2 regions of the Thalassospira sp. ABD4_177 genome follow, and region 1 is predicted to be linked to the other one. Evidence: riboswitches for the same ligand, from Rfam matches in the RefSeq annotation. Region 1 holds a riboswitch; the other holds the start of a gene.

What was found. A riboswitch is a leader RNA that binds a small molecule or an ion and turns the genes downstream of it on or off. The one in region 1 is predicted to bind thiamine pyrophosphate.
Region 2: another riboswitch for thiamine pyrophosphate. It lies ahead of ACXAF0_RS18175 (ABC transporter ATP-binding protein); the one in region 1 lies ahead of thiM (hydroxyethylthiazole kinase).

The regions. Positions count from the first base shown of each region.
Region 1 covers NZ_JBSWWO010000001.1:171,972-187,310, forward strand. The annotation lists gene hglS (2-oxoadipate dioxygenase/decarboxylase HglS) at 1-1,007, opposite strand, end outside; gene ACXAF0_RS00810 (polysaccharide biosynthesis protein) at 1,231-3,180, opposite strand; gene ACXAF0_RS00815 (MraY family glycosyltransferase) at 3,308-4,318, opposite strand; gene ACXAF0_RS00820 (RsmB/NOP family class I SAM-dependent RNA methyltransferase) at 4,524-5,870, shown strand; gene rpe (ribulose-phosphate 3-epimerase) at 6,003-6,668, shown strand; gene ACXAF0_RS00830 (FdhF/YdeP family oxidoreductase) at 6,846-9,158, shown strand; gene ACXAF0_RS00835 (hypothetical protein) at 9,155-9,451, shown strand; gene ACXAF0_RS00840 (DUF1674 domain-containing protein) at 9,509-9,772, opposite strand; gene ACXAF0_RS00845 (Tex family protein) at 10,019-12,388, shown strand; TPP riboswitch at 12,512-12,617, shown strand; gene thiM (hydroxyethylthiazole kinase) at 12,688-13,497, shown strand; gene thiE (thiamine phosphate synthase) at 13,494-14,138, shown strand; gene ACXAF0_RS00860 (hypothetical protein) at 14,257-14,595, shown strand; gene ACXAF0_RS00865 (superoxide dismutase) at 14,892-15,339, shown strand, end outside.
Region 2 covers NZ_JBSWWO010000004.1:42,296-57,634, forward strand. The annotation lists gene ACXAF0_RS18130 (hypothetical protein) at 1-389, shown strand, start outside; gene ACXAF0_RS18135 (Panacea domain-containing protein) at 512-1,081, shown strand; gene ACXAF0_RS18140 (ChaN family lipoprotein) at 1,119-2,198, opposite strand; gene ACXAF0_RS18145 (trans-sulfuration enzyme family protein) at 2,240-3,394, opposite strand; gene ACXAF0_RS18150 (NAD(P)/FAD-dependent oxidoreductase) at 3,497-4,810, shown strand; gene ACXAF0_RS18155 (EamA family transporter) at 5,082-5,933, opposite strand; gene ACXAF0_RS18160 (MBL fold metallo-hydrolase) at 6,025-7,077, opposite strand; gene ACXAF0_RS18165 (ABC transporter substrate-binding protein) at 7,275-8,228, opposite strand; gene ACXAF0_RS18170 (ABC transporter permease) at 8,319-9,131, opposite strand; gene ACXAF0_RS18175 (ABC transporter ATP-binding protein) at 9,128-9,910, opposite strand; TPP riboswitch at 9,901-10,012, opposite strand; gene ACXAF0_RS18180 (PAS domain S-box protein) at 10,096-13,062, opposite strand; gene ACXAF0_RS18185 (GGDEF/EAL domain-containing response regulator) at 13,090-14,259, opposite strand; gene ACXAF0_RS18190 (acetoin utilization protein AcuC) at 14,393-15,339, shown strand, end outside.

The sequences.
Region 1 (15,339 bases):
TCGTAATCCCGTGCATTCGACCCACCGGCATTGATCTGCACGGCCTGGCGGGTCGTGGCCAAAAGCGTGTCATAAAGTTTGCGACCCTCGGCCGTCAGGGCAATGCCGCGCTGCTCAATCTCGCCAAAGCGTGCGGTGTGGGTGCCCACAGTTTCATCACGGTCATCGCCAATGAAATTGACCCGTTCTTCGAGTGCCTTGAAGCTGGTCTGGCGCAGCAGGATCGGGCAGGACCGCGCAGGCGGGCCTTCGACGATTGCCTTGGGCGTGATGCCGCGTTTTGGCATATCCAACTGCACAGCATCGATATCAAGGGTGCGCGGGGTCAAGTGGTTGATATGCGGCCCCTTGAAACAGACAACATCGGCGATCAGACGATGGGCGTCATGAAGCTTCTGATAGGTTTCCAGCGTTACGGTCGCGTCACTATGCCAGCGGAAGGTTTCCAATGCCTCGGCAACGAACTGCTCGGCCTGATTACGGGTCAAACCACCATTTTTCTCTGCCAGATAAATCAGTTTGATGGCATCCGGAGTAAAGATCTCGCGCTTGGCAAGGATGCTCTCAGCCTGCTTGCGCAGCTCTTCGTCTTCGATCAATTCAAGACGCAGGAGCGAAGTAAAGACACGAAACGGATTGCGTTTAAGCGCTTCCTCGTCAATCGGACGAAATGCGGTTGAATGCACCGGTACACCGGCAACAGACAGATCATAGTATCCCACCGGATGCATGCCCATGACGGCAAACAGGCGGCGCATATTGAAAAGCTCTTCGGGTTTGCCAAGCCGGATCGCGCCGTGGCGCTCCAGATCAATCCGCTCAAGCTCGCCATTATGTTCAAGGCTTTCGGCAAGCTCGGGATCGGCGTCGAGCTTGGTCTGATTGATCTCGGAGACCAGCTCCATCAAGGTGCCATATTGCGGCACTTCACTGCGATACATGTCAGACATCGCACTGGAAAACATCGAACGGATTTCATCAGGATGGACAAAGGCGTCTGTCGACATGGGGCCTCCAAAAGACGAGATCATATTGAACCAGTGGAATGACCTTGTCGGGCAAGATCATTCCCATTCATCATCAGGATGGCAAGATATTGCCCACTTTCGGGCATGACAAACGACAATTTGGCACGAATTCATTCCTTGAAAGAATGAACATGCAGATCATAGAAACAAAAGTCGGAAATGAGTTCAGACACACTTGAGAGCTGACCGCGTGGAAACAGTCTTAGGACGCCGTCTCGGTTTCGCTGCCCTTGTTATCGGCAAAGATCGACTTCACACCGATCTCGGGCGGCTGGAATTCCGGCACAAGCTGACTGATCAATTCCAGCGTTTTTGTTGTGTTGCGGTTGGTTGCACTGTGTTCGAGCGCATCAAACACCTGCTTGATCAGCTCATAATCCACCACACGCGGCGCTGCCAAAAGCACCCCGTCGGTTTCGGTCGGCACCGGGGGTTCGGAATCGTGGAAAAGCTCTTCATAAAGCTTTTCGCCGGGGCGCAAACCGGTGACCTTGATTTCCACATCCTTGTCGGGCTGCAGGCCCGATAGCAGGATCATCTGACGGGCCAGATCAACGATCTTGACCGGACGGCCCATATCAAGGACGAAAATTTTGCCACCTTCGGTTACCCCATGACGCCCGAGTTCGGCTGATTGCAGAACAAGTTCCACCGCCTCGGCGATGGTCATGAAGTAACGCGTGATGCCTTCGTGGGTAACCGTCAGTGGTCCACCAGCCTCAAGCTGGCGCTTGAAAAGCGGTACGACAGATCCGGTCGAGCCCAGAACATTGCCAAAGCGCACAGTAACAAAGCGGGTCGATCCACGCTGATCAAGCGGCAGGGTCTCCAGCGCCTGACAATAGCATTCCGCCAGTCGTTTTGACGCCCCCATGACATTGGCGGGGTTCACTGCCTTGTCGGTTGAAATCAGAACCATCGTGGCGACATTAGCAGCACGGCAGGCCTCGGCCACATTGCGCGTGCCAAGCGTGTTGGTCAGAATGCCTTCATTGGGGTTGTGTTCGACCAGCGGCACATGTTTGTAGGCCGCCGCATGGAACACAATTTCCGGTTTGTAGCGTTCAAATACCTGCCCGATCCGGGTTTGATCGCGAACATCGCCAAGAATGCTGTCACGTGGCAGATCAGGATATTTTTCCGCCATTTCCATATCGATGGCGTAAAGCTGGAACTCGCCGGCATCGAGCAAGGTCAGGCTGCTTGGGTCATAGGTTGCGATCTGACGCACCAGTTCCGAGCCGATTGATCCCCCGGCACCAGTCACCAGAACCCGTTTACCCGCAATCATTTCACGCACACGATCCCGATCCAGTCGCGCTTGCGGGCGGCCAAGCAAATCTTCAATTGCGACCGGGCGAATTTGCAGCGGATCAGCAAGTCCTTCGCGCAAATCACCGAGCTTCGGCAGGCGTGCCAAAGTCATGCCATAACGATCAGCAATCTCGACCCATTTGGCGTTGTCTTCATGGCGAAGCGCATCGCCGCTCAAAACCAATCGGCGTGGCAGGCCATGCCGGCCCTTTTGCAATTTCGCGATGACGTCTTCGAGCTGATCGACAGTCGCCAGAACATCAACCCCGTGCATGTTGCGCCCGACGCGGCCTTGCGTCAGGGAAACGATACCAACGACCTTAAAGGGCGTGTCCGCAGACCGTTCGGTTTCACGGATGAAAGCTTCGGCCTCATCCCCTGCCCCGATCAATAGAACCGGCAAACGTGACGTGCCCTGGCGCACCAGCGCACGTGCTGTCGATTTGTCCTTGGCAATCCGGTAGGTCAGGCGTGACCCACCCAGAAGCGCCATCAGTAGGAACCACTGAATGATCGGTGCCGAACGCGGCATCCAATCGAGACGTGTGGTCAGAAACAGCACCAGGAAAAGAACAGCCACGGCAACCGAAACCGCCCTGGCAATCCGGATCACGTCATTCAGCGACGCATATCGCCAGATGCCGCGATAAAGCCCGAAATACCAAAAGGACACCGCCGCAATCAGCGTAAAGATACCTGCCGAAAACAGGATGTTATGCGGCGCGTAGTAAACCACGCCGTCACCCACCCGCAGGTACAATGCCAACGGGAAGGAGATGGCCGCCATGAAGATGTCATGGGCAAAGGCGATGTGGCTTCGCTGAAACGATCGCAGCATGCGGTCCCTTATTCGCAAGGTTTCTGTTTTTATAAGGATATACCCGCTTTGCGACTGGCGGATAAGGCTTTCTTTTCGCGCCCTGCCCCGATCAAGTCAAGCAGTGCCCGCATCGGAAGATTGTATATTACCCTGCGTTCCCGCGCACCGGCATACGCACCATCATACCGACCAAACCAAGCACAACAATCAGTGCGGCAATCACCCGCATCCAGTCGGGTGTGTCGCTCTGGGCAAAACAAACACCAATCAGAACGAGGTTGCTGATCAGGATCATGACCGACACCCGGGCATGCGAAAAGCCGCGCTGGGTGGCTTTCTGATAAAAATGCTCGCGATGGGCCTGCCAGATTTTCTCGCGCCGCAAGGCCCGCTTGATCAGGGTAAATGTCGCATCAAACAGGTAATAGGATGGCAGGATTAGCGCGATGGCCCAGGCCCCCTCGGACGCCACCTTTAACAACAGCCAGCCCAGAACAAACCCAAGCGGGATTGATCCAACGTCACCAAGAAACAGCTTCGCCGGGCGCCAGTTCCAGATCAGGAAACCGATCATGATCGCAAGGATCCCCAACCCGATATAGCCAAGCCCGATGAATTGCGGCAGCGGCACAAAAAGGGCGAGGATAAAAATCCCAAGACCGATTGATCCGGCCTCGACCCCGGTAATGCCATCAATCCCGTCCATGAAATTGAACAGATTGATGAACCAGACCCAAGCCAACACCACCAACACATGATCAAGCCAGATCGGCACCAGCCCGCCCAGAACCGGTTTATCAAGCGCCAACATGCCAATGATGACGGCAAGAAATTGCAGGGCAAAACGCTTGGCGGCAGATAGATCATGGCGATCATCAAGCCAGCTGAGCAGTCCAAGCCCGGCACAGGCAGCCAGCATCAGCCATTCACCCAATCCCGTCACACCGGTCATGGCAAAAACACCGGCAACCAGCACAATCAGAAGCGGCGTTACGGCAAGCCCGCCGCCGCGCGGGGTGGGCACAGCGTGACTGGAACGGTGGTTGGGCATATCAAGGATGGCCTTGCGCCGCAGATAGTTCAGCACCCCCCATGTCAGCAACATCGAGCTGATCAGAAAGATACTTGCAAAGGTCGCAAGTCCTGCAAAAGTCATCGTTGGGTTGCCCTTGTCCCTGTCCCCGTCAGATTGATCCGTCTGGATTAGCCGGACCGATTGCCCATCGCAAGGCTTTTCACCCGATGAATGCCTTCGACCCAAGCTCACAACGCAGCCATGTCGCGCAAAACCAAGCTTGATGCTTTACAGTTTGCCATGCTGGGCTTAACTACAGCACATAAACCGAAACCGGAGATATCCTTTGGCAGAACGTCGTTCCCGTCCATCCCAGCGCAATGCCCCCCGCAAACAAACGGTCGAGGCCCCGGATCCGCGCATGCTTGCGCTCAAGACCCTGCAGGAATTGCGCGGCGGTGAAGTGACGCTGGATGAACTTCTGTCAAAGCACGGCTATGGCCTGCCGTCGCTTGATCGCAATTTCCTGCGTCAGTTGCTTGGCACAACTCTGCGCCATCTGGGTGAAATTGATGCGGTGCTTGCCCCGCGCTATCAACCGCCACAGGACCGGGTTGCAGCACGCCTGACCAACATCCTGCGTCTGGGTGTCGCGCAGCTGTTCTTTATGGATACGTCCGATTACGGCGCAGTCGATAGTACGGTCAATCTCGCGCGTGATGCGGGTTTGCATAAATACACCAAACTGATCAATGCCGTTCTGCGCGGATTGCAGCGCGATGGCTTTGAATGGCCCGAAGGTGTCGAAGACTGGCAGCTCAACATTCCGGCTTGGCTGCGCGGATCCTGGAAGAAGGCCTATGGTGCGGAAACCGCCCAGGGCATCGCCGAATCCTGCCTTGGTCATGCGATGCTCGATCTGTCGATCAAGGATCGCACACAATCGGCCGCGTGGGCCGAAAAGATGGATGGTCTTGTCCTGCCAACCGGATCGGTAAGGCTTGAGCCGGGTCGACGCATTCGCGATCTGCCCGGATACAAGGATGGCGATTGGTGGGTACAGGATGCAGCCGCAGCCATCCCAGCAACCCTGTTTTCGGCGTACAAAGACAAAACCATCTATGACCTTTGCGCCGCGCCGGGTGGCAAGACCATGCAGTTGGTTTCCCTTGGTGCCAGTGCAATTGCGGTCGATAAATCCGAAGGTCGTCTGAAACGCGTTTTTGAGAACCTTGAGCGTGTCTCGCTGGGTGCCGCCATCGTTACCGGCGATGCCACCGATCTGGCGCCTGATACGCCGCGTGCGGATGCCGTCCTGCTGGATGCGCCATGTTCGGCCACCGGCACCATTCGCCGACATCCCGACATCCTGCTGCGTCAGAATGACAAGCTGATGCAATCGCTTCTGCCGATCCAAAGCAAACTTCTGCGTCAGGCCGACAAGCTTTTGAATGTTGGGGGTGAGCTCATCTATTGCACCTGTTCGCTGCAACCCGAAGAGGGCGAGCATCAGGTCAAATCCTTCCTTGCCGATCATCCGAACTATGAACGCAAACCCGTCACCGCTGATGAACTTGGCGGTTGGGATGAGGCAATCAATGATGCCGGTGAATTGCGCATTCTGCCGATCCACATGGCCGATTTTGGCGGCATGGACGGCTTTTTCTGCGCCCGACTTGTCAAAAAGTCCTGATTTTTCGCCAGAAGATCAGAGTTTGACGCACACAAGGCAGCCATGAGTCCCATTCGGGTGACATGGGGGGCAATCTGGGGTATGAAGGCCGCGAATTTCCCGTATCCCATATCGCTTCAGGACCTGTGACGCATGACCACGTCAAACATTAAAATCGCACCTTCGATCCTTTCGGCCGATTTCGCCCAGCTTGGCGTTGATGTCCGCGCTGTTGATGAAGCCGGTGCCGACTATATCCACATTGATGTGATGGATGGTCACTATGTACCGAACATCACCATTGGCCCGGATGTGGTCAAGGCACTGCGCCCGCACAGCGACAAAGTGTTTGACGTGCATCTGATGATTGCGCCCGTCGATCCGTATATCGAGGCATTTGCCAATGCCGGTTCCGATATCATCACCATCCACGCCGAAGCCGGCCCGCACTTGCATCGCTCGCTGCAGCTGATCAAGTCGCTGGGCAAAAAAGCCGGTGTGTCCCTGAACCCGTCGACACCGGAAAGTGTGATTGAATATGTTATGGACATGGTTGATCTGGTTCTGGTCATGACCGTGAACCCGGGCTTTGGTGGTCAGAAATTCATTCCGAGCCAGCTTGAAAAGATCAAGCGCATCCGCAAGATGATCGATGCGACCGGCCGCGATATCGACCTTGAAGTCGATGGCGGCGTAAATCCGGAAATCGCCCCGCAGGTCATCGCAGCCGGTGCCAATGTTCTGGTCGCAGGTTCCGCCACCTTCAAAGGCGGTCCGGGCGAATATGCCAACAACATCAAGGCAATCCGCGGTGCATAATCTGCTTTGACAGCAGTGTCAAAAATTTATCAGGGTCGGAACCATCAAACGGTTCTGACCCTGATTGTGTTTTGAACACATTCAAATCATTGCTGGAACTGTTTGATAAATTTTTTCTATCGCCCGATTAGGTATGCATACTTGACCTAATTTCTGTTCTGGCAAATAGATGCCTGCATGAACAAACATTTCATCGGAAAAAAATCGTCGGCAGCCGGTGGCTGGGCCGCACTGAAAAGTTGCGGCAAACAGTTGCTGCAAAGCGGCAGCCCCCTGAGCGGCGCACGTACGATGCTTAAGGCAAACCAGCCTGACGGCTTTGATTGCCCGGGTTGTGCATGGGGTGACCCCGAGCACGGATCGTCATTCGAATTCTGTGAAAACGGCGTCAAAGCCGTTTCCTGGGAAGCGACAGACAGGCGTGCAACCCCCGCCTTTTTCGCCAACCATACCGTGACCGAACTTGCCAAGCTTAGCGATTACGAGCTGGAATTAAACGGCCGCATCACCCATCCGATGCGCTATGACCGGCAAAGCGACACCTATCAACCGGTTGCCTGGGAAGATGCTTTTGCCGAAATCGGTGACATCCTTAAGGGATTGAGCACCCCCGATGAGGCCGAGTTTTATACATCCGGCCGCGCCAGCAACGAAGCCGCCTATCTTTATCAATTGTTTGTCCGTATTTTTGGCACGAACAATTTCCCGGATTGCTCGAACATGTGCCACGAAGCCAGTGGCGTAGGCCTGCGCCAGGCTATCGGGGTTGGCAAAGGTACGGTTCTGCTGGAAGATTTCGAAAAGGCAGATGCCATTTTCGTGCTGGGGCAAAACCCGGGCACCAACCACCCCCGGATGCTGGGTGATTTGCGCCGCGCTGCAATTCGTGGTTCAAAAATCGTTGTCTTCAACCCGATCAAGGAACGCGGGCTTGAACGTTTTTCCGACCCCCAGGAAAAACTCGAAATGCTGCAGGGCAAATCAACAGAAATAGCCAGCCATTATTTCCAGCCCTGCCTGGGTGGCGACATGGCGGCCGTCCGCGGCATGAGCAAAGCGGTATTTGCTGCTGATGACGCGGCACTGGCCAATGGGGAGCCATCTGTTCTTGATCACGATTTCCTCAACGAACATTGTCACGGTTTGGCCGAATACCGGGCTGTGGTTGATGCGACAAGTTGGTCTGAAATCGAAGGCCAGTCGGGCCTGACCCGACAGGAAATCGAACAGGCGGCAAATGTGTATTTGTCTGCTGAAAATGTGATCTGCACTTGGGCCATGGGTATTACCCAACATCTTCATTCCGTACCAACCATTCGTGAAATCGCCAATTTCATGTTCCTGCGTGGCAATATCGGCCGACCCGGTGCAGGTTTGTGCCCGGTACGCGGCCATTCCAACGTTCAGGGTGATCGCACGGTTGGCATTAATGAAAAGCCACCGGCGGCTTTCCTTGATGCGCTGGAAAAGGAATTCGGTTTCACGGCACCACGCAAGCACGGGCATAACGTTCTTGCTGCAATCGGAGCGATGCTAGATGGCAGTGCAAAAACCTTTATTGGATTGGGTGGCAACTTCGCACGGGCAACACCCGATAGTGCACTTGTCGCCAAGGCGATGAAGAGCCTGCGACTTACGGTGCATATCGCAACCAAGCCCAATCATTCTCATCTGATGCCCGGTGAAACAGCGTTTCTGCTGCCTTGCTTGGGCCGAACCGAGATCGACCTGAATTCCCATGGTCAGTCTCAGGTCGTGAGCGTGGAAGACTCAATGAGCATGGTGCACGGATCGGCTGGCATCAACCGCCCGGCATCGCCGCACCTTCTTTCCGAAGTCGCAATCATCGCCGGCGTTGCCGAAGACACTGTTGGTAGCGAAATTGTGTCTTGGGCCCAGCTTGCCGATGATTATGAGCGTATTCGCAGCCATATCGAGGCCACTGTTCCGGGCTTTGCCGATTACAATACCCGCCTTCGCAAACCGCGCGGCTTCCATCTTCGTAATGACGCCGCACATCGGGAATGGAAGACACCTGCTGGCAAAGCGACTTTTTCGAATATCGCGCTGCCAAAGCAAACGGTGCATCAACAAGCCCGCCAAAACCAGAAAGCAAGCAGCAAAAAATCCCATTTTGCCCTGCAAACTTTCCGGTCGCACGATCAGTACAACACCACCGTTTATGGACTGGATGATCGCTATCGTGGAGTTTACGGCGAACGCAAAGTCATTTTCATTCATCCGGAAGACTTGGCAGCCCTTGGAGCCAAGTCAGGCGATCGGGTCAACGTCGTCAGCGAATATGATGACGGGGTCGAACGAATTGCCGATGATTTCCGCTTTGTCTCTTATGACATTCCGCGTGGCAGTGTAGCTGGATACTATCCTGAACTAAACGTCTTGGTGCCACTTGGCAGTGCAGGTGATCAAAGCGATACACCAACATCGAAATCAGTGATGGTGTCCTTTAGTTCGGTAAATCGGGTGTGACCAATAACACCCGAAATCAAAAGAACGCTGACAAAGAACCAGATGCAGAGTTTTTTCTGCATCTGGTTGAGCGCACGATAACCAAACATTCACAGCTAACCCCCGTTCAAGGGGCCATTTTAGTGGCCGCACAACAAGAAATTGCGCGCGACAGCCGCACATTTGCAAGGTTATTCGGGATGGCGCATGCGATTGTCTTGCGCGAACTTAATGCCTTGGTGCAATCAACCGATCTACTTACAATCACCAGACGCGATGCGCGTACAATGCGCACGCACTATCAGCCAAATTAGCACTACACACGAAGCCCGCAGCGCAGTAATCTCGCAGCTACCTCGGGGCTTTTTACATTAAAAATCGATGCAGCGGCCCTTGTTTTCCCAATCCCCAAAACGGGTCGGCTCCGGACCTTTGGGTCCGCCGATTTCGCGGGCCTTGGCGGCGGCTTCCTTGGCAGCCTTGGCCTCATTTAACGCATTGATCGCACCCTGAGATAGCTTGGGTGCTTCCTCTGCCCCGGCGATCTCGTCAGATGCCGGACTGGTATCGGCCTGCGGTTCTGCCTTTTCCTTGGGGACTTCGTGAATGACGGTTTCGCGGAACTTTCCGGCCATTCGTCTTCTCCTGCTTTGGGCTTCGCCCGATAAATCACATTTGCCAAAGAAATAACCTGCACGACCCTGATCGGCAAGTCCGTCGGGCCATGGGCAAAAGCACGCACAAACCCATGTGATTTCAGGCCTTTGGAATCAAACAGGGAATCCTGATGCAGGCACACGCGAAATTTTGAGCAAAACAGACTCTTTTCGAGCAGGCGCAAAGCCGCTATTCCAAGCGTACGAGCAAAACAAGGAGAAACCATGCGTCCAATTCCCCAGCGTATCGCCGAAGAACTTTCGGTTCGTCCGGAACAGGTCATTGCCACCATCGAGATGCTCAATGAAGGCTCCACCGTTCCGTTCATCGCCCGTTACCGCAAAGAGAGAACCGGCGGGCTTGATGACACCCAACTTCGTACGCTGGAAGACCGCCTGCGCTATCTGACCGAGCTGGAAGAACGTCGCGCATCGGTACTCGAAAGTATCCGCGAACAGGAAAAGCTCACCCCGGAACTGGGAGCCCAGATCAACGAGGCCGATACCAAGACGCGCCTGGAAGATTTGTATCTGCCCTACAAGAAAAAGCGCCGCACCAAGGCCCAGATCGCCCGTGAAGCCGGGCTGGAGCCACTTGCAGATAGCCTGTTTAACGACCCGTCCCTTGATCCGGAAACCGAGGCTGCCAAGTTTGTCGATGCCGAAAAAGGGATTGATGACACCAAGGCCGCCCTTGATGGCGCGCGTCAGATCCTTATGGAACGCTTTGCCGAGGATGCCGACCTTGTCGCCAAGCTGCGCGATCATTTGTGGAATGAGGGTGAAATCACCGCGTCTGTCATCGAAGGCAAACAGGCCGAAGGCGCCAAGTTCTCGGACTATTTTGAGCATTCCGAAAAAATCAAAACCTGCCCGTCACACCGTGCGCTGGCCCTTTTCCGTGGGCGCAACGAAGACATCCTGCAGCTGAAACTGACGCTTGGCAAAGAAGACGAAGACCGTCCGCGCAGCCAGCCGGGCCGGGCAGAGGTTATGATTGCCGCCCATGTTGGCATCACGGACAAGGGACGTGCGGCTGACAAGTGGCTGATGGACACGGTCCGCTGGACATGGCGCGTCAAACTGTCGCTGTCGATCGAGCTAGATCTGTTTGGCACGTTGCGTGATTCAGCCGAAGAAGGCGCGATCAAGGTATTTGCCGATAACCTCAAGGACCTGTTGCTGGCCGCACCCGCCGGGCAAAAGGCCACCATGGGGCTTGATCCGGGTGTGCGTACCGGCGTCAAGGTCGCAGTGGTGGATGCCACCGGCAAGCTGGTCGATACCGCGACGGTTTATCCCTTCCAGCCACGCAATGATGTTGAAGGGGCACTTAATACCCTTGCCGCCCTGGCATCACGCCATCAGATCGAACTGATCGCGATTGGCAACGGCACCTTTTCACGTGAAACCGACGAGCTTGCCGGTCAGCTGCTGAAACGCTTCCCGGCCCTTAAGGCCACCAAGGTCATCGTCAATGAGGCCGGGGCATCGGTTTATTCCGCATCCCAGTTCGCGGCCGAGGAATTCCCCGATCTTGATGTGTCACTACGTGGCGCGGCATCCATCGCCCGTCGTTTGCAGGATCCGTTGGCGGAATTGGTGAAGATCGAACCGAAATCAATCGGTGTCGGGCAGTATCAGCATGATGTTTCGGAAACCAAACTGGCCCGATCACTTGATGCGGTGGTTGAGGATTGCGTGAACGGTGTCGGTGTTGACCTTAACACCGCCTCCATCCCGCTTCTGACCCGTGTGGCCGGCCTGACAGAGACGCTGGCGCGCAATATTGTCGGCTATCGCGACTCCAATGGCGCGTTTCAGTCGCGTACTGACCTTAAAAAGGTCGAGCGACTTGGGCCAAAGGCATTTGAGCAGTGTGCGGGCTTCTTGCGTATTCGCGGGGCGACCAACCCGCTTGATGCATCGGCCGTCCACCCGGAAGCCTATCCGCTGGTTGAAAAGATCAGTGCCAAGGCCGCCAAGCCACTGGCCGATCTGATCGGGGATTCGGGCTTCATCAAAACGCTTCGGGCCGAAGATTTCGCTGATGAAACATTTGGCGTTCCAACCATCCGCGACATCATCGCCGAACTTGATAAGCCCGGCCGTGACCCGCGCCCGGAATTCAAGACCGCCAAGTTCACTGAAGGTGTGAACGAGATCAAGGATCTGCGCACCGGCATGAAGCTGGAAGGCACGGTCACCAACGTCACCAATTTTGGCGCGTTCGTTGATATCGGCGTGCATCAGGATGGGCTTGTCCACATCTCGCAGCTGGCCGACAAGTTCGTCGAAGACCCCCGCCAGGTGGTCAAGGCCGGTCAGATTGTCTCGGTCACGGTCATGGAAGTCGATGCGCCCCGTAAACGCATCGGGCTTTCGATGAAATCGGCCCCCGATTACGAAGGCACGCGGGAAAAGCGCGCGGATAATCGCGGTGCGCCCCCCCGCGGCGGCAACCGGCCGCAGCATTCATCCGGCAACCGCCCCCAAGGTGGTGGTCAGGGCCGCGGTAATGCCGGTGGCAATTCCGGCAGTGATGGCGGTGCGATGGCAGCGGCACTCAAGGCCGCTATGGAACGTCGCAAATAAGCCCGGCCCCAAAATTGAAATGATGAAAACGGCGGGATGGGCAGATGCCATTCCGCCGTTTTTGATTGGCGCGATCCAGCCCATCGGATGAATTGACAGAATGCGCAATAAAACCCATGTTGAGCACTCACCAAGGGGAGCCCCGACAGGGGGCTGAGAAACTGCCGCGCAGTGACCCTTTGAACCTGATCCAGTTCATACTGGCGTAGGGACGGTGCGAACGCGGATCACGACGTTCTCCATCTTTCCGACTTCGAACTGGGTCTCCAACCGCAAAAGTTCTGCATTGGAGCCTCGACATGACGACCGAAATTTCCCAGACCGCGAATGACCTTTTTGAGCGCATGCGCGCGACCAATCCCCTGGTTCAGTGCATCACCAACTATGTCGCGATGAATTATGCCGCCAATGTCCTGTTGGCAGCCGGCGCCTCGCCCGCCATGGTCCACACACCTGAAGAATCCGGCGAATTCGCCGCCATCGCAGGTGCATTGACGGTCAATATCGGCACCCTGTCGCCCAACTGGGTTGAGGGCATGATTGCCGCTGCCAAGTCGGCCAATCAGGTTGGCAAACCATGGGTGCTTGATCCGGTGGCCCATTTTGCCACCGGTTACCGCCGCGGCACTGTGGCAGAACTTTTGAAACTCAAACCCACCGTTATTCGTGGCAATGCATCGGAAATCATTGCCCTTGGCGGTGGTCAAAGTGCTGGTCAAGGCGTTGATAGTGGCGATCCGGTCGAACAGGCCGAAGAAGCCGCACGAAGCCTTGCAAGCAGCCAAGGTTGCGTTGTTGCGGTTACCGGTGAGGTCGATTTCGTCACCGATGGCACACATTCGGTGCGCATTGCCGGTGGTTCGGACCTGATGCCGAAAATCACCGCCACCGGGTGCTCGCTGACCGCCCTTGTTGGTGCCTATATCGCCATTGCCCCCGATCAGGCGTTTGAGACCACCATTGCGGCCCTTGGCAACTTTGCCGTTGCGGGCGGGATCGCGGCGAAGACGGCAAACGGCCCGGCATCCTTCATGACTGCCTTCATTGATGGTCTGCACAATCTTGATGGTGAAACCTACGCCAAGAACCTTCGGATTGATCCGCAATGACGTCCTTTGATCTGTCGCTTTATCTTGTGCTTGATCCCGATCTGTGTCGTGACCATTCGATGGTCGAAACCACCATGGCCGCGATTGCAGGCGGAGCCACCATCATTCAGCTGCGTGATAAGGAGGCCGGAACTGAAAGCCTCATTCGCGTTGGCCGGGAATTGATGCAGGCCATGGAAGGCACAAACGTGCCGCTGATCGTCAATGACGATATCGACGCCGCCATCGCGATTGGCGCGCATGGTTTGCATGTCGGGCAGGATGACACGCCATCGCAAATTGCGCGCGAACGCCTTGGCCCGGACAAGATCATCGGCCTGTCGATCGAAAGCGAAGAGGTCGCGCAAAAGGTTGACCGCACCATTGTCGATTATGTCGGCATCGGCCCGGTATTTGCCACACCAACCAAGCCGGATCACAAACCGGCCATCGGGTTTGACGGTCTGGAAAGGCTGGCACGGATGGTTGGCCTGCCCTCCGTCGCGATTGGCGGACTTAAGGGGGAGCATGTCTTGTCCGTCCTTGAAAGCGGTGCGGATGGGCTGGCAGTCGTGTCCGCCATCTGTGGGCAGGCTGATCCGCAAAAGGCCACCGCAGACATCGCAGAAAAGCTTAGATCAGCGCGGGGTCATCTGGCCTAGCGGACGGAAACTTGCGCGCGCCAGACGCATGGCTGCCACGACCCAAGTGATGCGATCGGCACGGAAATGCCCTATTTGCGCCGTTAATTTTTCGGCTTCGCAGCTCAGATTACCAGGCATGAACCAAGCACAACCGCGCGAGGAAGACATGCTTAGATCTCTGCGCAGCAAGCCGGTTGCCATTGCCTTGATTGGTCTTATGACGATCACGACAGCCGCGCTGGCTGCAATCAAATCTGCACCGAAACCAACGACGGACAGCGTCACCATTCATTCCGAAATGGCCAAGGGTGAAGTCACACTCAGCCATCAGGAAGACGGCACTGTTGCGATCAAACGCGATTGCGTCCGTTTCCCGTGCAAGATCGATATCTCCTCGCTCAAGCGCGGGGAATATGACGTCACCCTGACAAATGGTGATGAAAGCCAGAAAATGGTTGGACTCTATAAGGAATAGGCAGACTGCCTGTTTCCATGTCCGACGCCATCAAAAATTTCCAGGATTTCCGGGAACGTTTTTGGCACAGGAATGTTCATCATATATCGATCTATCGAACGGTAACGCCGCCCTGCATTGCATATACGCCAATGCGCGCTAGATAAAAGATCACAGGTAACGCGCCTGATGCACCGATCACGGCTGCAACAAAGGTTTCCAACATGTTGCACGGGATTTTCACTTTTATCGAAGGCGCAAAAAGGGATATGTTGCGTTACCGCACAGATTAATAATGAAAGTCGAGGAACTGTATCATGGCATTTGAACTCCCAGCACTTCCGTATGCATATGACGCGCTTGCACCGGTCATGTCGTCTGAAACTCTCGAGTTTCACCATGACAAACACCACAACGCCTATGTTGTGAACGGCAACAAGCTGCTCGAAGGTTCGGGCCTTGAAGGCAAGTCGCTTGAGGAAATCGTTGTTGCTTCTTACGGCGACGCTTCCAAAGCAGGCCTGTTCAACAACGCTGCCCAGCACTGGAACCACATCGAGTTCTGGCAGATGATGAAGGGCAATGGCGGCGGCGCCATCCCGGGTGAACTCGAAAAGAAAATCGTTGAAGATTTCGGCTCTGTCGATGCCTTCAAGGAAGCCTTCATTCAGGCTGGCGTTACCCAGTTCGGTTCCGGCTGGTGCTGGCTGGCAATGGACAAATCCGGCAAGCTGGTCGTCACGAAGACCCCGAACGCGGAAAACC
Region 2 (15,339 bases), on a different contig from region 1:
TTGCGTCGGCTGGTGCGCGCGGTTTGTCGACGGTCAACCGTGACAGTCAGGTTGAAGCACCGTCCCAGCATTATACCTATGACCCGGATGACGACGGCATTCTGTTTAATGCCTATGTCGATGGCAAAGACAAACGCCAGTCCGGGCAGGGTAATTCCGGCGAGCAGAAAGACCAGCGCACCGAACAGCGCAACCTGTCAGCCGCACGCCGTGCCAGCGACAAGGAAGGCGCGGTCGAGATGGAGAGTGACGTTGATTTCGCAAGCCTGCTTGATCCGTCGATCCCGTTTGATCTTTCGGCCAATAGTGGCACGTCGTTTTATCAGGTGGTCAATGCCGTGACCCATGGTGTCGGCGTGCGCGGTACGCATCTGGATGCGACCGTCTAGGTTCCAGGCGCCAGACGGCAGGGCATTGGTCTTCCCGCTATCTCTTCCCTAAATTCGAAAAACCTGATTGGTGATGCTTGTTGGCATCTGCCATAGACTTTATGATCCTTGGGAACGCGTAATTGTTTCCCAAGACCATCGGGCCCAGCATGAAGAACAAGCCGGTTCTCAATACGGTATTTGATGCCGCATTCAGGTTCATTGACCTCGCACTCAATGACAACGAATACCTGCAGCCGCAAAAACTGCACCGTTTGTTGTATCTGGCACAGGCCTATTACGGGGCGAATTACCATGGCAACATGTTGATGCCCGCCATCTTTGTTGCCGAGGAATTCGGACCGGTGGAACCGAACCTTTATGCCGTCATGGAAGAATCCCGGCCCGATGTGCGGCTGAAATCGGTGGATCCGAAAACAGTTCATTTCCTTGAAAGCATCTGGTCGCAATTTGGCCATCACACGGTCGAACATCTCAGTATGACCGTACGCAACCATCCGCCCTACACCAAGGCCTATAAGGAAGGGATCGGGACGATCATCCCGTATGATGAGCTGGTTGAATTCTATGCCTCGGTCCGCAAGACTGCGACGACGCCCGAAGCCAAGGAAGTCGTGCGCCCACGCGTCATGCGCTCGCACAAGGGCAAGCCGGTCGCAACCACCGACTGGTTGCCGCGCAAGATCAAGTAATCAAAAGTCTGTTGGAAAAGGTCAGTGATCGGAGGGCTTAGGGCCGATCTTGCCGGTCTTCCTTGCCCATGCCGCCAAGGTTCTGACAGGGATCGCCGCGCGCGATATCGTTGGTAAACCACATGAAATCGATATCGTCGGGGGCGCCAAATCGCATGGCGTAATCTTCGACCAGTGACGCGTCAGGGCCGGGATCATCAGCCTCGATCAGGCTGACGACAGCCATATCACGCATTTCAAGACCCGGCTCAAAACGTTTGATGTGCCAAGGGGCGGCAATGCTGTGGCGGACATGCATGGCACCGGCGATCAGGAACGCGCCGTCAATGCCGTCAATCTGGGCTGCATCCGTCATCGCACGGGCAAGCGATGCATCGCGGGCAAACTGAACGGCAGAAAAACTGCCCAGCATGCTTTCGGGCAGCATGTTGCAGTGGCCCTCGGCGATTTCGACATTAAACCGATCCAGCATTTCGGTCGGAATGTCGGGTAGGTCAAGCTTGGCTGCCAGATCATCGGGCATGGCATCATTGCCCTCGCTGATCATGGGTTTCAGCAGATCATCGGGCAGATTGCCCGCCACCATCATCAGACCGTTGTCGCGTGCGGCCTGTGCGATCGGGGCATAGTCATGCCAAGACGGCCAGCCGCGATCTTCCCACGCCAAGGCCGGGCCAAGTTCGGAAATCGGCAAGTCCTGCCAATTTTCATCAAGGGTGACCTGCTGATCACGGGTAAACATTTCCCAGACAATCGCCCGTTCCTGATCATCGGCATTGCTGAGGGCATCGACCAGTTGCGCCTGATGATGATGATGGATCGGGTTGTCATGCTTTTCGCCGATCAGAACATATTTGCGATCCGACAGGCGCTCGACCAGCACATCGAACATGATGTATTCGCCGGCTTTCACATCGAAAATCAAACCCGGTGCGGGGGGCAGGGCATTAACATCCGTCAGATTGCCCTTTGAACCGTTAGTCTCCTGCGCGGCTGCCGGGGTGCTTGGTGTCACAGGCAAAAGAACGGCCGATGCCAGCACAACCGCAGAAACACCACGGGTCAGAACACGTGACAATGATCTGTTTGAATTGTGCGATGGCATCGGTGGTTGCATGGGCGATGTCGTTCCGGATCAAAGAAAAATGCAGTATATGCTCACTTGCTTATGTGAAAAGCTGTTTCCAGATCGTTAACAAGATCATTACAATCTTCGATCCCGACGGATAGGCGCAAAAGGTCCCCCGGAACGGGGCTGGTCGGGCCTTCGACGGAGGATCGATGTTCGATCAGGCTTTCAACCCCGCCAAGTGACGTTGCGCGTTTGAAAAGCTTGCAATGGTTGTGGAATTCAACCGCGCGCTTTTCACCGCCCTTGACCCGAAGTGACAGCATGCCGCCAAAGCCACCCTGCATCTGCTTTTTGGCAATGTCATGGCCGACATGGCTTTCAAGACCGGGATACTGGACCTGTTCGATTTCCGGGTGGTTTTCGAAATGTTTGGCGATTGCCATGGCGTTCGCACTGGCGCGTTCGACACGAATCGAAAGGGTACGCATGCCGCGCAGCAAAAGCCAGGTTTCAAACACACCCAGAACCGCACCACCGGATGCATGCTGTTTGCAGACACGCTGCCAGAACTCGCTATCTGCTGCGGTGGTCAGCGATCCCGCCAGAACGTCACTGTGACCATTCAGGTACTTGGTGGCCGAATGCATAACGATATCGGCACCAAATTCAATCGGGCGGGTCAGAAGCGGTGTTGCAACGGTATTATCAACGGCGACAACCGCGCCTGCCGCCTTGGCCAGCTTTGCAACGGCGGCGATATCGGTAATCTGCCAATCCGGGTTGGCCGGGGTTTCAAGCCAGACCAGCTTGGTCTTGCCGGCAACGATGTGCTCGTCCCAGTCTGCAATATCGGCGTTATCGATAAAATCAAAGCTGATACCTGCACGCACGCCGCTATCAAGCATGAAGCTGCGCAGTGCCCAATACATCACCTTGGGGGCGACAACATGATCCCCCGGGTTGAGCGCATGCAATACCGCCACGGCGGCTGCCATGCCAGATGCAAATAGGCGGGTTTCAGAACCACCTTCAAGCTCGTTCAGAACAGCGCACGCCTGATCATATGTCGGGTTGTCGGCACGGGTATAGCAGCGCCCGTCATGGTAGCTGAGATCGGTGTTGCGTTCGAACGTGGTCGAGGGATAAAGCGGTGGTGTAACGGATTTGGTCGCTTCATCGACCCAGCCAAGCGCCTGTCCGCTCACGGTGGCGGGGGACTGTTTTTTTGCATTATCAGACATGGTGGCACCTGATTTGGTTGAGATTTGTTGGCGCGCAACATAACGTGGTTCCCGCCACACACCAAACTGAATTGCCACCAAAACTGATCTTTAGGTCCCCACATGACAGAATATCCAAAAAACACCCTGCCCAAGGAATGCGACGTTGTTGTTATCGGCGGCGGCATTCACGGGTCATCCTGTGCCTATTACCTGACAAAAGCCGGCATGAAAGTCGTGCTTCTGGAAAAGGACACGATTGCATCACATCAGTCCGGCCGTGCCTGGGGCTTTGTGCGCCAGCAGGGGCGTGACCCGATTGAATTGCCGCTGATGATGGAGGGCAACAAAATCTGGCAAGGTCTTGAAAAGGAACTGGATGCTGATCTGGAATGGCGTCAGGGCGGTGTTTTGTTCGTCGCGCGTGATGACAAGGAAATGTCGGAATTCGAAGGCTGGATCGACGACACCAAACATTTTGGCATCGAAACCCAGGTTCTTGACCCCAAGGGTGTCACAAAAATGATCCCCGGGATTACCACACCGGGCGTTGGCGGGATCTATACCCCGTCCGATGGTCAGGCTGAGCCGAAAAAGGCCGCACCGGCCATTGCCAAACGCGCCAGCGAAATGGGGGCCGTCATTGCCGAGGGCTGCGGCGCGCTGTCGATCGAGACCCAGGCTGGCGCGATCAGTTCTGTCGTGTCCGAGCAGGGCGAGATCAAATGTAAATACGTCATTTGTGCCGCCGGGGCCGCCACCCACAAATTCGTCGCCAAGTTCGGCCGCCGTCTGCCGCAACAGACAACGCGCGGCACGGTGATCCGCACCACCCCGGTGCCCGATATTTCGGCCGCCGGGACCTTGGCAGCGGGGCTGGCGTTTCGTCAGCGTGCAGATGGATCAATGAACATCGCCGATGAGTTCATGACCGACATTGATCTGACGATGGGGCGGTTGAAATTCGCCCGTGATTTCATGCCGGGGCTTTTTGATAACTGGGCGACCTTCAAGTTCCACATGAACAAGCGGTTCTTTGATGATCTGGTGGATCGTGTTCCCGGCTCGGACGCCTCAAAGCAACCGATGATCGGACGACGCACCAATCAGGCAGAGCCCTATGAAGTGCGGGTTAAAAACGCGATGCGCAACCTGCAAAAGATCCTGCCGCAAATCAAGAAGGTCGGTATTGCCGATACATGGGCGGGCGATATCGATGTCACCCCGGATGCGGTGCCGGTGATCGATCAGTTCGACAACCCCAAGCATTTCTTCGTCGCATCGGGCTTCTCGGGCCACGGCTTTGCCATGGGACCCGTGGTTGGCAAGGTGCTGGCTGACTGGATCACCACCGGACAGCCATCCATCTCGGTCAAGGGCATGGAGCTTGGCCGGTTCGAAGACGGTACCCGCCGTGTGCCGCGCACGCGGGTCTGACCCGGCGGTTTGCAGCAAGGGATTTGTTCGCCCAAGCAGGTCCGCAGGTTTCATACTTGCGGACTTGACTTTAACGCGCGCTCACGCGACAAATTGGAATGTTATAACGTAACTTTTGTGTTGTGACGGCTTCATGAGGGTTGCAGTTATGGCATCGGGCCGGGTGATCTGTCGCCCAAACAGATGAACCGGACGGACCGGCAATGCCATCTGGTGTTGCCGGTCTTTTAATATGCTGTGACAGGCGTCAATGCGTTTGGTCGGCAGGGGGTTACAGGCTGCGGGCCAGACGCAGGATAATCGCCCCGCCCAGTGTCATCATGGTCGAGGACAGCTTCACAAGATTGAGCTTTTCCCCCATGAAGAACACGCCGATCAAAAGGGCAAAGACAATACCGGTTTCGCGAAGTGCTACCACAAGCGGGATCGGTGCCTGCGTAAAGGCCCACATGACAGTGGCATAGGCGGCAAAGGATGCGGTTCCGCCCACCACAAAAACCTTTTTGCCCGATCTTGCAATATCAGCCAGCATGCGCGGGCGCATGAAGGTCGCGATCACGGCAAAGATCACAACGTTGCCAATCGTCTGATAGCTGTAATAGCCAAGTGCGGTTCCGGCCAGTCGTGCACCCGTGCTATCAACCAGTGAGTAGCTGCTGATAAAACAACCGGTGATGATGGCGGCAAGGGCGGCATTGCGGTTGCGCAGGCCATCGGCCTGACGGGTGATGCACATGCTGATGATGCCAACCCCGATCACGACAATCGCCAGCCTCTCGCTGACATGCAGGGTAACCCCCATGATCAGAACCGAGACCCCGGCGACGATCAATGGCGAAGACCCACGTGCAATCGGATAAACCTGACTGAGATCGCCAAGGCGATAGGCCAGGATCAGAAACAGCTGATAGCCAATATGAAGCCCGATGGACCCGATCAGATAGGGCCAGCTTTCCGGCGCTGGAAGGTCGACAAACGGCAGCAGGAGCAAAACAATCGGCGTATGACCCAGCACGATTGCCGTCATGTTCATCAGTTTGTCCGAGCCACCCTTGACCAGTGCATTCCATACGGCATGCATCAGGGCAGCACCCATTACGGCAAGAAAGACAGTCAAACTCATGGCGGGGCAATCAATGTTACGGTTTTGTGACGCAATCATTGATGCTTAGCACGCAGTTTGAAAAACCACCAAACCGAACTTGAGTGGGCTGCTATGTGGCAGACGCCGTAGGCTCGACCTTTTCGCGGGTTGTCGATGCGGGATTGGGTTTACCCGCAAAGAACCGGGTCGCACCAATCGGCGGGGCGATGAAATCATCCTCTGCAATTCCGGCATGCTTGCGCGCGGTGGCCAGTCGAGCGGGTGGTTCATCAACCGGTTCGGCCGTTAGCACAAAGGTACCCCAATGAATGGCTAGCGCCTGTTTGACACCCATTTTCTGCATGATCTGAATGGCTTCTTCGGGATTGCAGTGGGCATTGCGCATGAAATCGCGCGGGCCATACGCCCCGATGGGGATCAGGCCGAAATCAATCCCGCCATGGGTTGCACCCATTTCGGTAAACAGCGCCTCGTTCCAGCCGGTGTCGCCGACAAAATAGAACCGGTAGCCATCAGGAAATTCCAGAACATACCCGCCCCACAGCATTTCCTTGCGGTCCTTGGTGGTGCGGCTGGACCAATGGTTGGACGGCACGTGGGTGATTTTTACATCATCATGATAATGGCTTTCATCCCAATCAAGCTCGACATAACGCTCAGCAGTGATCCCCGCCTTTTCCAGAAGCGCACCGTTTTTCAGCGGCAGGACATAACGCGGCGCGTTACCAAGCTCTGTCAGGCTGGCCAGATCGAAATGGTCATAGTGATTGTGTGACAGCAACACCAGATCAAGCTTGGGCAGCTGATCAATGGCAAGGCCCGGCTGGGTATAGCGTTTCGGACCAAGGCGTTTGAAGGGCGATGCGCGTTCGGAAAACACCGGATCGGTCAGGATATTAAGCCCGCCATATTGCACCAGCACCGTGGCATGACCGACCCATGTAACCTGCAGGCGGGTCGGGTCGGGATTGTGTATGGCCGCATGATCGGGTGTTTCGGTCGGGATTTTGCCGATCTGATGTTTGGCCTTGGGCCAGTTGTCATCGCCGAAATAGCGCCGTCGCAGGAAATGCCAGAAGGACCGCTTGACCGTATCGGGCAGGGGATGGCGGTTTTCAAAACCGGTATCGGTGTGATGGTCGGGTTTGGTTTGTTGCTGCACTTTTATGTCCTGCTCCGATGGTGGCGTAACCGCCCTGATGGGTTTTACAACCCATTATAAGGTAACGGTCAATCTCACCGGCGCAAGGGAAAGGCCGGAATGCGGGGCACACGTTCCGGCCTTTCGGGGTGCTTTCGCGGGTGCTGGGACGCAGCCCGCGAAAGCAGGGGGGACTTGTTGGTTATGCGATCAACTGATCATTCGATGACGGCGACATAGCTTTCAAGCGCCGGGGTTTCCTCGATCAGGCCCTGTTTGACCATGTAATCGGCAAAGCGGGCATAGCGGGCCTTGTCAAGGGCGGCCGGACGCAGGGCAAAGCGCGGCAGGGTGTCGGCCCAGGCCTTGATGTTGAGTTCGTCATCAAGGTTCGGATAGGCGGAAATAAAGGCCTGCCAGCTGTCATCCGGATGGTTGATCAGGTACTGCACACCTTCTTCAAGGGCCGCCAACATGCGGGCATAGCGCGGATCATCGGTCTGATCATTGCGGACCGTCAGGATCAGCTCGTCATAGGGCGGCACGCCTTCTTCCTCCACAAAGAATGCCTTGCCCGGCTTGCCTTCGATCTCCATCTGGTTGAGCTCGAAATTACGATAGCCGCCAATGATCGCATCGACCTGACCGGAATAAAGCGAGGGCGACAGCGAGAAGTTCACATTGATCAACTCGACATCGTCAATCGAGACGCCGTGATTGGCCAGCATGGTGCCAAGAAGTGCATCTTCAAACCCGGCCAGGGAATAACCGATTTTCTTGCCCTTAAGGTCGGCGATCTCCTTGATCGGGCCATCTTCGAGCACGATCAGGCTGTTAAGCGGGGTGGCCACAAGTGTGCCGATCCGCGTCAGCGGCAGACCTTCGGCGGCCTGAACATGAAGCTGCGGCTGATAGTTCACCGCAACGTCCCCCTGACCAGCTGCAACAAGGCGCGGCGGGGCGGACGGATCGGATGGTTCGATCAGCTCAACATCGAGATCATGATTGGCAAAGAAACCCTTTTCCTTGGCAACGATCAGCGGCGCGTGATCCGGGTTTACAAACCAATCCAGAAGAATGGTCAGCTTGTCCGCGGCAAAGGCGGTGCTTGATGTTCCCAGAACAGCCGCCCCAAGACTGGCTGCGGTAAGTATGGATTTAAGGCGTGGCATGGAAGAACCTCCGTATTTATGCGCCTTTGTGCGCTGAGCGTTAATTGTGTGAGGATTGTTTTCGCCGCCCATCAGGCAGGGATATTCGGTTTATTCTGCTGGTTTCAGACTGTCGGGCTGCCATGGCAGGGCCGCGCGCAGCACGCGATCGACAATGAAATATTGCGTGATTGAAAACGCACACAGGATCAGAAGACAGGCGAAAACCATATCGATCTGAACCCGGGCATTGGCATGCAGCATCAGATAGCCAAGACCGTGACTGGACCCGACCCATTCGCCAATCACAGCCCCGATCGGGGCGACCGCAGTGGCCACCCGAAAGCCCGATGCAAAGGCGGGCAGGGCGGCGGGTAGGCGGATATGGGTCAATAGCCGCCAACGGCTGGCCCCCATGGTGCGCGCCAGATCAAGCCAGCCGGTTTCGGTGCGTGACAGTCCATCGAAAAAGGCAACAGTCACCGGGAAGAAAATGATCAATGCGGCCATGGCGATTTTGGACGCCAGACCAAAGCCCAGCCACAACACCAGAAGCGGGGCCAGGGCAAAGAACGGAATGGCTTGCGAAACAAGCAGGATCGGCATCAACCAGAAACGTACCGGTGAAAACAGCGCCATCGGAATGGCCGCCAACGTGCCAAGCGTCGCCCCGGCAAACAGGCCAATCACGGTTTCCGCAATTGTGTACTGCGCGTGGTCAAACAACACATCATGGCGCGCGATCAGCGTCGCCCAAACATCGGCCGGGGTCGGCAGCATGTATTTCGGCGCACCCGTGACAACGACCAAGATCTGCCAAGTGGCAATCAAGGCGACGATGATGATCAGCGGCCGCGCGAGTTTCAGCCAGCGCCGTTCTGACAGCGGTTTTGATTTGGTGTGAGGATTGATTGGGTTGCTCATGCCGCGCCCCCTGACAAATCGGCGCCCAGTTGCCCCAGAAGTTCGGCCTGCTGGGCCAGAATTTCAGGGTCGGCGATGTTGCGCGGGCTTTGGCCCTTGGGCGTGATGGCGTCCTGTAACCGTGCCGGGCTGCCAGACAGCACATGAACCCGGTCTCCCAAGCGCAGGGCTTCCAGCGGATCGTGGGTCACCAGTAGCACAGTTTTGCCGCGCAGTACCCGTGCCGCCAGTTCCTGCAGGCGCAAGCGGTTCAGTGGATCAAGGGCTGAGAATGGTTCGTCCATCAGAACAACTGGCCGGTCTTCCATCAGCGTTCTGGCAAGGGCGGCGCGTTGTTTCATGCCGCCAGAAAGTTCTGCGGGGCGCAGATGGGCAGCATCAGCCAACCCGACCTCATTTAACAAATGTGAGGCTTTGTCATGTTTTGGTTTTTCACCGCGCAGGACAGCGCCCAGCACCACGTTTTCATGCACGGTGCGCCAAGGCAAAAGCAGGTCCTGCTGCGCCATATAGGCGACCCGACCGGCAAGCGGCGCGTTATCGGAACAGGTTATGGTACCGCGAACATCGCCTTCGACCAGGCCTGCGAAATACCGCAGAAGTGTACTTTTGCCGACACCACTTGGCCCCAGCAGGCAGGTAAAGCTGCCGGCCTGTAATGTCAGGTCAAGGTCATGGAAAATATCCGCGCCATTAAAAGCAACGCTGGCGCCATCAAGGGCGATATCAAATCTTGTGGGATTTTGCGCCGTCTGGGGCGCGTGTTCTGTGCTGCGCATACGATCCTTCCTACGCCGGTCTTAACCGGTTCAGGTTCAAAGGGTCGTTCGGCAACACCGAACCTCTCAGCCGATTTACGATCGGCCCCCCCGGAGATCACGCGACTATGCGCAGACAAAACGCTGTCGTCAAGTTTTGTGACATCAAAGCACAACAGACTGGCAAAACGAAATACGAGGAAGCCTCAGGTTTCTTCATGGACCTGATCAAGTGTCTTGCGCACGGCATTGGCCAACTCACGGTTCGTGTAAGGTTTGCTGATCAGCGGATAGACCGGTTTGTCCTCGGCGCGTTCATGCAAAACCCCGGCGGTAAAGCCCGAACAGGTCAGCACAGCCAGATGCGGGCGGAGTTCACGCGCCTTGTCGCCCAGTTCCAGTCCGTTCATGCCGCCTAGCATGACGATATCGGTAAAGACCATATCGATGTCATCGCGTTCTTCAACGATGGCGAGGCCTTCCTTGCCGCTGTGGGCGATGATGGTCTGGTAACCATACTCGCCAAGTACTGAGGCGGCGATTTCGGCCAGTTGCTGTTCATCGTCAACAATCAGCACAGTCTCGGTGCCATGTTCGGGCTCGGTTTCGCTGTCAAAGGCGGTATAGGGGGTCTTTTGACCCTCATCATCGGCAAATGGCAGGTAAATCCGGAACGTTGTGCCCAGCCCGACCTCGGAATAAAGCGAGATATAGCCACCGGATCGTTTGACAAAGCCATACACCATGGCAAGGCCAAGACCTGTGCCCTTGCCGCGTTCCTTGGTGGTGAAGAAGGGCTGGAAGATCTGTTCGGCGACCTCGGCTGACATGCCCTTGCCATCGTCACTGACGATCAGTTCGACGTAAACGCCTTCCGGGACTTTTTGCACGGCGGGGACCGTGACGGCATCAATATGCGAAACGCGTGTTTCGATGGTCAGTTGCCCGCCATCGGGCATGGCATCGCGGGCATTGACGGCAAGATTGATGATTGCGTCTTCGAAATCGCCGACATTGAGACGTACCGGCGGCAGGTCTTCCGACAGTTTCAGATCAAACGAGATTTTTGATGTGATCGATTTGCCAATCAGGTCGCGAAGTTCAACGAGAATATCGTTAATCACCAGGGCTTCGTTTTCCTCTGGCGCCTGACGTGAGAAGTTCAGCAAGCGCCGTGTCAGGGTGGCCCCGCGTTCAGCCGCTGTCATGGCCTTGCCGACGAACTTCGTGATCGGGGAGTCTTCTTCAAGCTTGCGTCGGGCGAGATCGAGGTTGCCGACAATGATGCCCAGAAGATTGTTGAAGTCATGGGCGACCCCGCCGGTCAATTGCCCGATGGCTTCCATTTTCTGGGAGCGGCGCAATTGGTGCTCCAGCGCGTGTTCTTGGGTCAGGTCGGTGATCGAGGCGATGAAATGGCGCCGGCCCTGCACATTCATTTCAGCAATGCCAAGGTTCATCGGGAAGATCATGCCATCCTTGGTCTTGCCCTTGACCTCGCGCCCCTTGCCGATGATTTGGGCGTCGCCTGTGCTGAGATAGTTTTTGATATAGGTGTGATGGCGCGAACTGTCCGGATTGGGCATCAGGATCGAGACGTTCTGACCAATCACTTCCTCAGCGCTATAGCCAAAGATCTTTTCGGCTTCGGGATTGAAACCCTCGATCACGCCGGTTTCATCGGCAAAGACAATCCCGACCGTGACACTTTCAAACGCCACCCGGAACCGTTCACGGGTTTCGATCAGGGCGGTGATGTCACGCCCGGTCCCACGATAGCCAAGGAAATTGCCAACTTCGTCATAAACGGGAACGCCAGAGATTGATATCGTCAGCACCGTACGGTCATTGAGCTGGACCTGATACTGGAAGTCACGAAATGGCTGATGCGCTTCGAGGAGCTCGTAATGTTTGCGCCATTTCGGGGTGTCGGTCGGCTCGGCGGCAAATTCGTCGCGTCGCTTGCCCTGAAGATTATCGACGTCGAAATTCGTAACATCTGCAGCACGGATGCTGGTGTCCTTGATGCGGTGATCTGTGTCGGTTTCCCACACCCAGTCAGACGCGGTCTTGGTAAAGTCGCGGAAGCGCCGTTCGCTGTCGCGCAGTTCGCGCTCTTTAGCTTTGAGCTCGGTGATGTCGGTTCGGACACCGGCCGTGCCGCCATCTTCGGTGCGTTGTTCGGAAATCAGAATCCAGCGGTCGCCCACCTGCTGTTCAACGCGGCTTTTGGGTTTGCGATGTTGTTCAAGACGATCGGCAAGCCAGATGTCCTCGACACCAACGGCATCGGGAAATGCACCGCGTGACAGGCCAACCCGCAGGATATGCTCGAACCTCGCGCCCGGCTTGATGGCGTCCGCATGGGTTTTATAGATGTCACGATAGACATCATTACAGATCACCAAGTGGTCTTCGGCATCAAACAGGGCAAAACCTTCGCTGGAAGATTTCAGGGCATGTTCAAGAACCCGTTGGGCGCGTTCGGATTCTTTGCGGGCTTGAACGGCCTGATCTTGCGCGCGCAGGGTGCCGTTAATCACGTGCATGATCTGGGAATAGGTATAGGTGGTGGCCACGGCAATGGCCGCGATCCCCAAGGTCATCAACATGATCGCGGTGTTTATGAACGGTGCGATCATCTCATCACGGGGGGCTTCGACAATGACGGCTACACCCATTTTGGGAACAGGGGCATAGGCAATAAGCAACTCATTGCCATGTTCATCAACAACCCATGTCAGGCCGGATTTGCCGTCCAGACCAGCAAGCATCGGTCGCGCGTAATCGGAACTAAGGGCGATTGCGACGCTGTGATCACGATCTTTAACTTTGGTTTCCTGATGAACAAGGATTTCAAGGCCTTCATTGACGCGTCGAACAATCAGAAGTTCTTCCGAACCTTCGAGTGCGTTTAGCGAACTAAAAGCATCCTTGACCTGCGACAGGGTTGTGGCAAATGCATCTTCCGTGTGATCGCTGGGCGCTGCGCGATAGTCATAAGCGGCAACGGCATTTATCAGTTCGGCATTGATTTCCGCAAGGCTCAGCATCGATGCACTGCGCCCTTTGATCATGTCCTTGTAGAGAACCTGCAGGCTTCCGACGCCAATGACCAGTGCGACCAGGATCATCGGTGTCAGGATTTTGACAAGGAGCAGGGGCTTGTTCATCAGCGTGCCATCAGTTGGATGTTGATCCTACGATAGGAAGCGTTCCTCGATCTCGGTTGGCGAAATGGGACGGGCCATGTGAAAGCCCTGACCGATTTCACAGCCCGTGCTTTTGAGCCAGTCATAGGTTTGCTGATCCTCGATCCCCTCGGCGACGACATGCATATTCAGACCATGGGCGAGGGATAGAGACATTTGTGCAACCGCCTGACATTCGCGGTCGGTCATGGCCTGACGGATAAAGGACTGATCGATTTTCAATTCGTTGAACGGCAAGCGCACCAGTTGCTGCATGGATGAATATCCGGTGCCGAAATCATCAATCGCCAGGCCAAAGTTCTTCATGCGAAGCCGGGTCAGGATATCCATATAAGAGCCGACATTCTCCATGATCGCCGTTTCGGTCAGTTCAATGACGATCTTTTCCGGGGCGATATCACGGGCCTTGATCATGTCATCAAGCTTTTCGGGCATATCAAGATCGACAACCGTACTCGGCGACACATTGATCGACATGGTGATGTCATGGTCGCGCCATCTCGCCATCTGCGACATGGCTTCTTCAAGGACATATTCTGTCAGCTCGTTGATCAGGCCGGACTCTTCGGCCAGCGGAATGAACAAGCCCGGATGGATCAGGCCACGCGTCGGGTGTTGCCAGCGCAACAGCGCCTCGACCCCTGCGATCTTGCCGGTCTCAAGGTCAAATTGCGGCTGATAGACGAGAAAGAATTCATGGTCGGCAATGCCGCGCCGCAGCCCTTGTTCCGTCGGCAGGGCCGAGGGCGGATGTTGCGGGCGATGCGCATGCGGAGTGAATTTGCCAAGGATGTCTTCAAGCTGATGAATGGTGAAGGGCTTTTCAAGAACGCCCAGTACTTCCATATTGCGCGCGGATGCCAGTTCAGATGCCGAATGCAGGATGGATTTGTCCTTGCCGCTCATCAGAACCAATGATGCGTGCGAGCGATTTTCATGCAGGAAGCGAATGATCTCGATGCCATCGAGTTTGGGCATGAACAGATCAAGGATGATGATGTCAAACGCGGTGGAGTAGGCGCGGACAAAGTCATCGGCATCCGAGACGGCGACCGCATTGTGGCCAATGGCAGTGACCGCATCCGCGACGAACTCGCTCATATCTGTTTCGTCATCAATGACCAGAATATTGATCTGATCGGCTTTGGGGATATGCAACGCAAGTCTCTCTATACGTCAAAAAGACCATAAAAATTGGCTTATAAGAATCGATATAGGGAGATTATCTGCCTGTATAAGGGGTGCCATCCTCATTTGAGGACATATTTTTGCAACTTCTGCGCGATGCGATTTGAAATTATGTGCGTTTATTGCGTTCGTCTCTGGGAAACAGGGCAAATCCGACCTTGCACAGAGCCGCGAAACCCGGCACTTCTCGGGATATGCCTGCATCATTATCCGGTTTGAAATGATGAACCTGCCTGATCACAGAAACCCGACAATCGCCCCGCGCATGATCGCGGCCGAGATTTATCGTGGGTCAAGCTATGGCCCGAAACACCCGCTGGCGATCCCGCGTGTGTCCCTGGTGGTTGACATGGTCCATGCGCTGGGGTGGGTGGATGAAACAACCTATTTGACCGGGCCGGTGGCGACACCCGATCAATTGGCGCGCTTCCATGCCCCGGACTATATCGCCGCCGTCATGCAGGCCGAACGTGATCAATCCTTGCCCGATGACATGATGGAACGGTTCGGGTTGGGCAAGAACGGCAATCCGATTTACCCGGAAATTTTCCGGCGTCCGGCAACTGCGGCCGGATCATCGGTGATGGCCGCCAATTTGATCCGCGATGGCGGCATCATGCATCACCCGGCCGGTGGGACGCATCATGGACTTCGCGACCGGGCTTCGGGCTTTTGTTACTTCAATGACCCGGTTTTGGGGATTTATGCCTTGCTCGATTCCGGGCTGGATCGGGTTTTATATGTCGATATCGACGCCCATCACGGGGACGGGGTGCAATATGCCTTTGCCGAGGATGAGCGCGTTTTGACCGTATCGGTGCATCAGGAAGACCTGTGGCCCAAGACCGGTGCAATCAGTGATATTGCCGGGGGCATGGCGCGCAACTTGCCGATGCCGGTCGGCATGCATGATGACGAGATGCGCTACGTCCTGTTTGAATATTTGATTCCTCTTGGATTAAGTTTTGCGCCGCAAGCTGTTGTTTTGCAATGTGGATGTGATACTCTTGCCGAAGATCCGCTGTCCAGACAGCTTTTGGGCAACCAGTC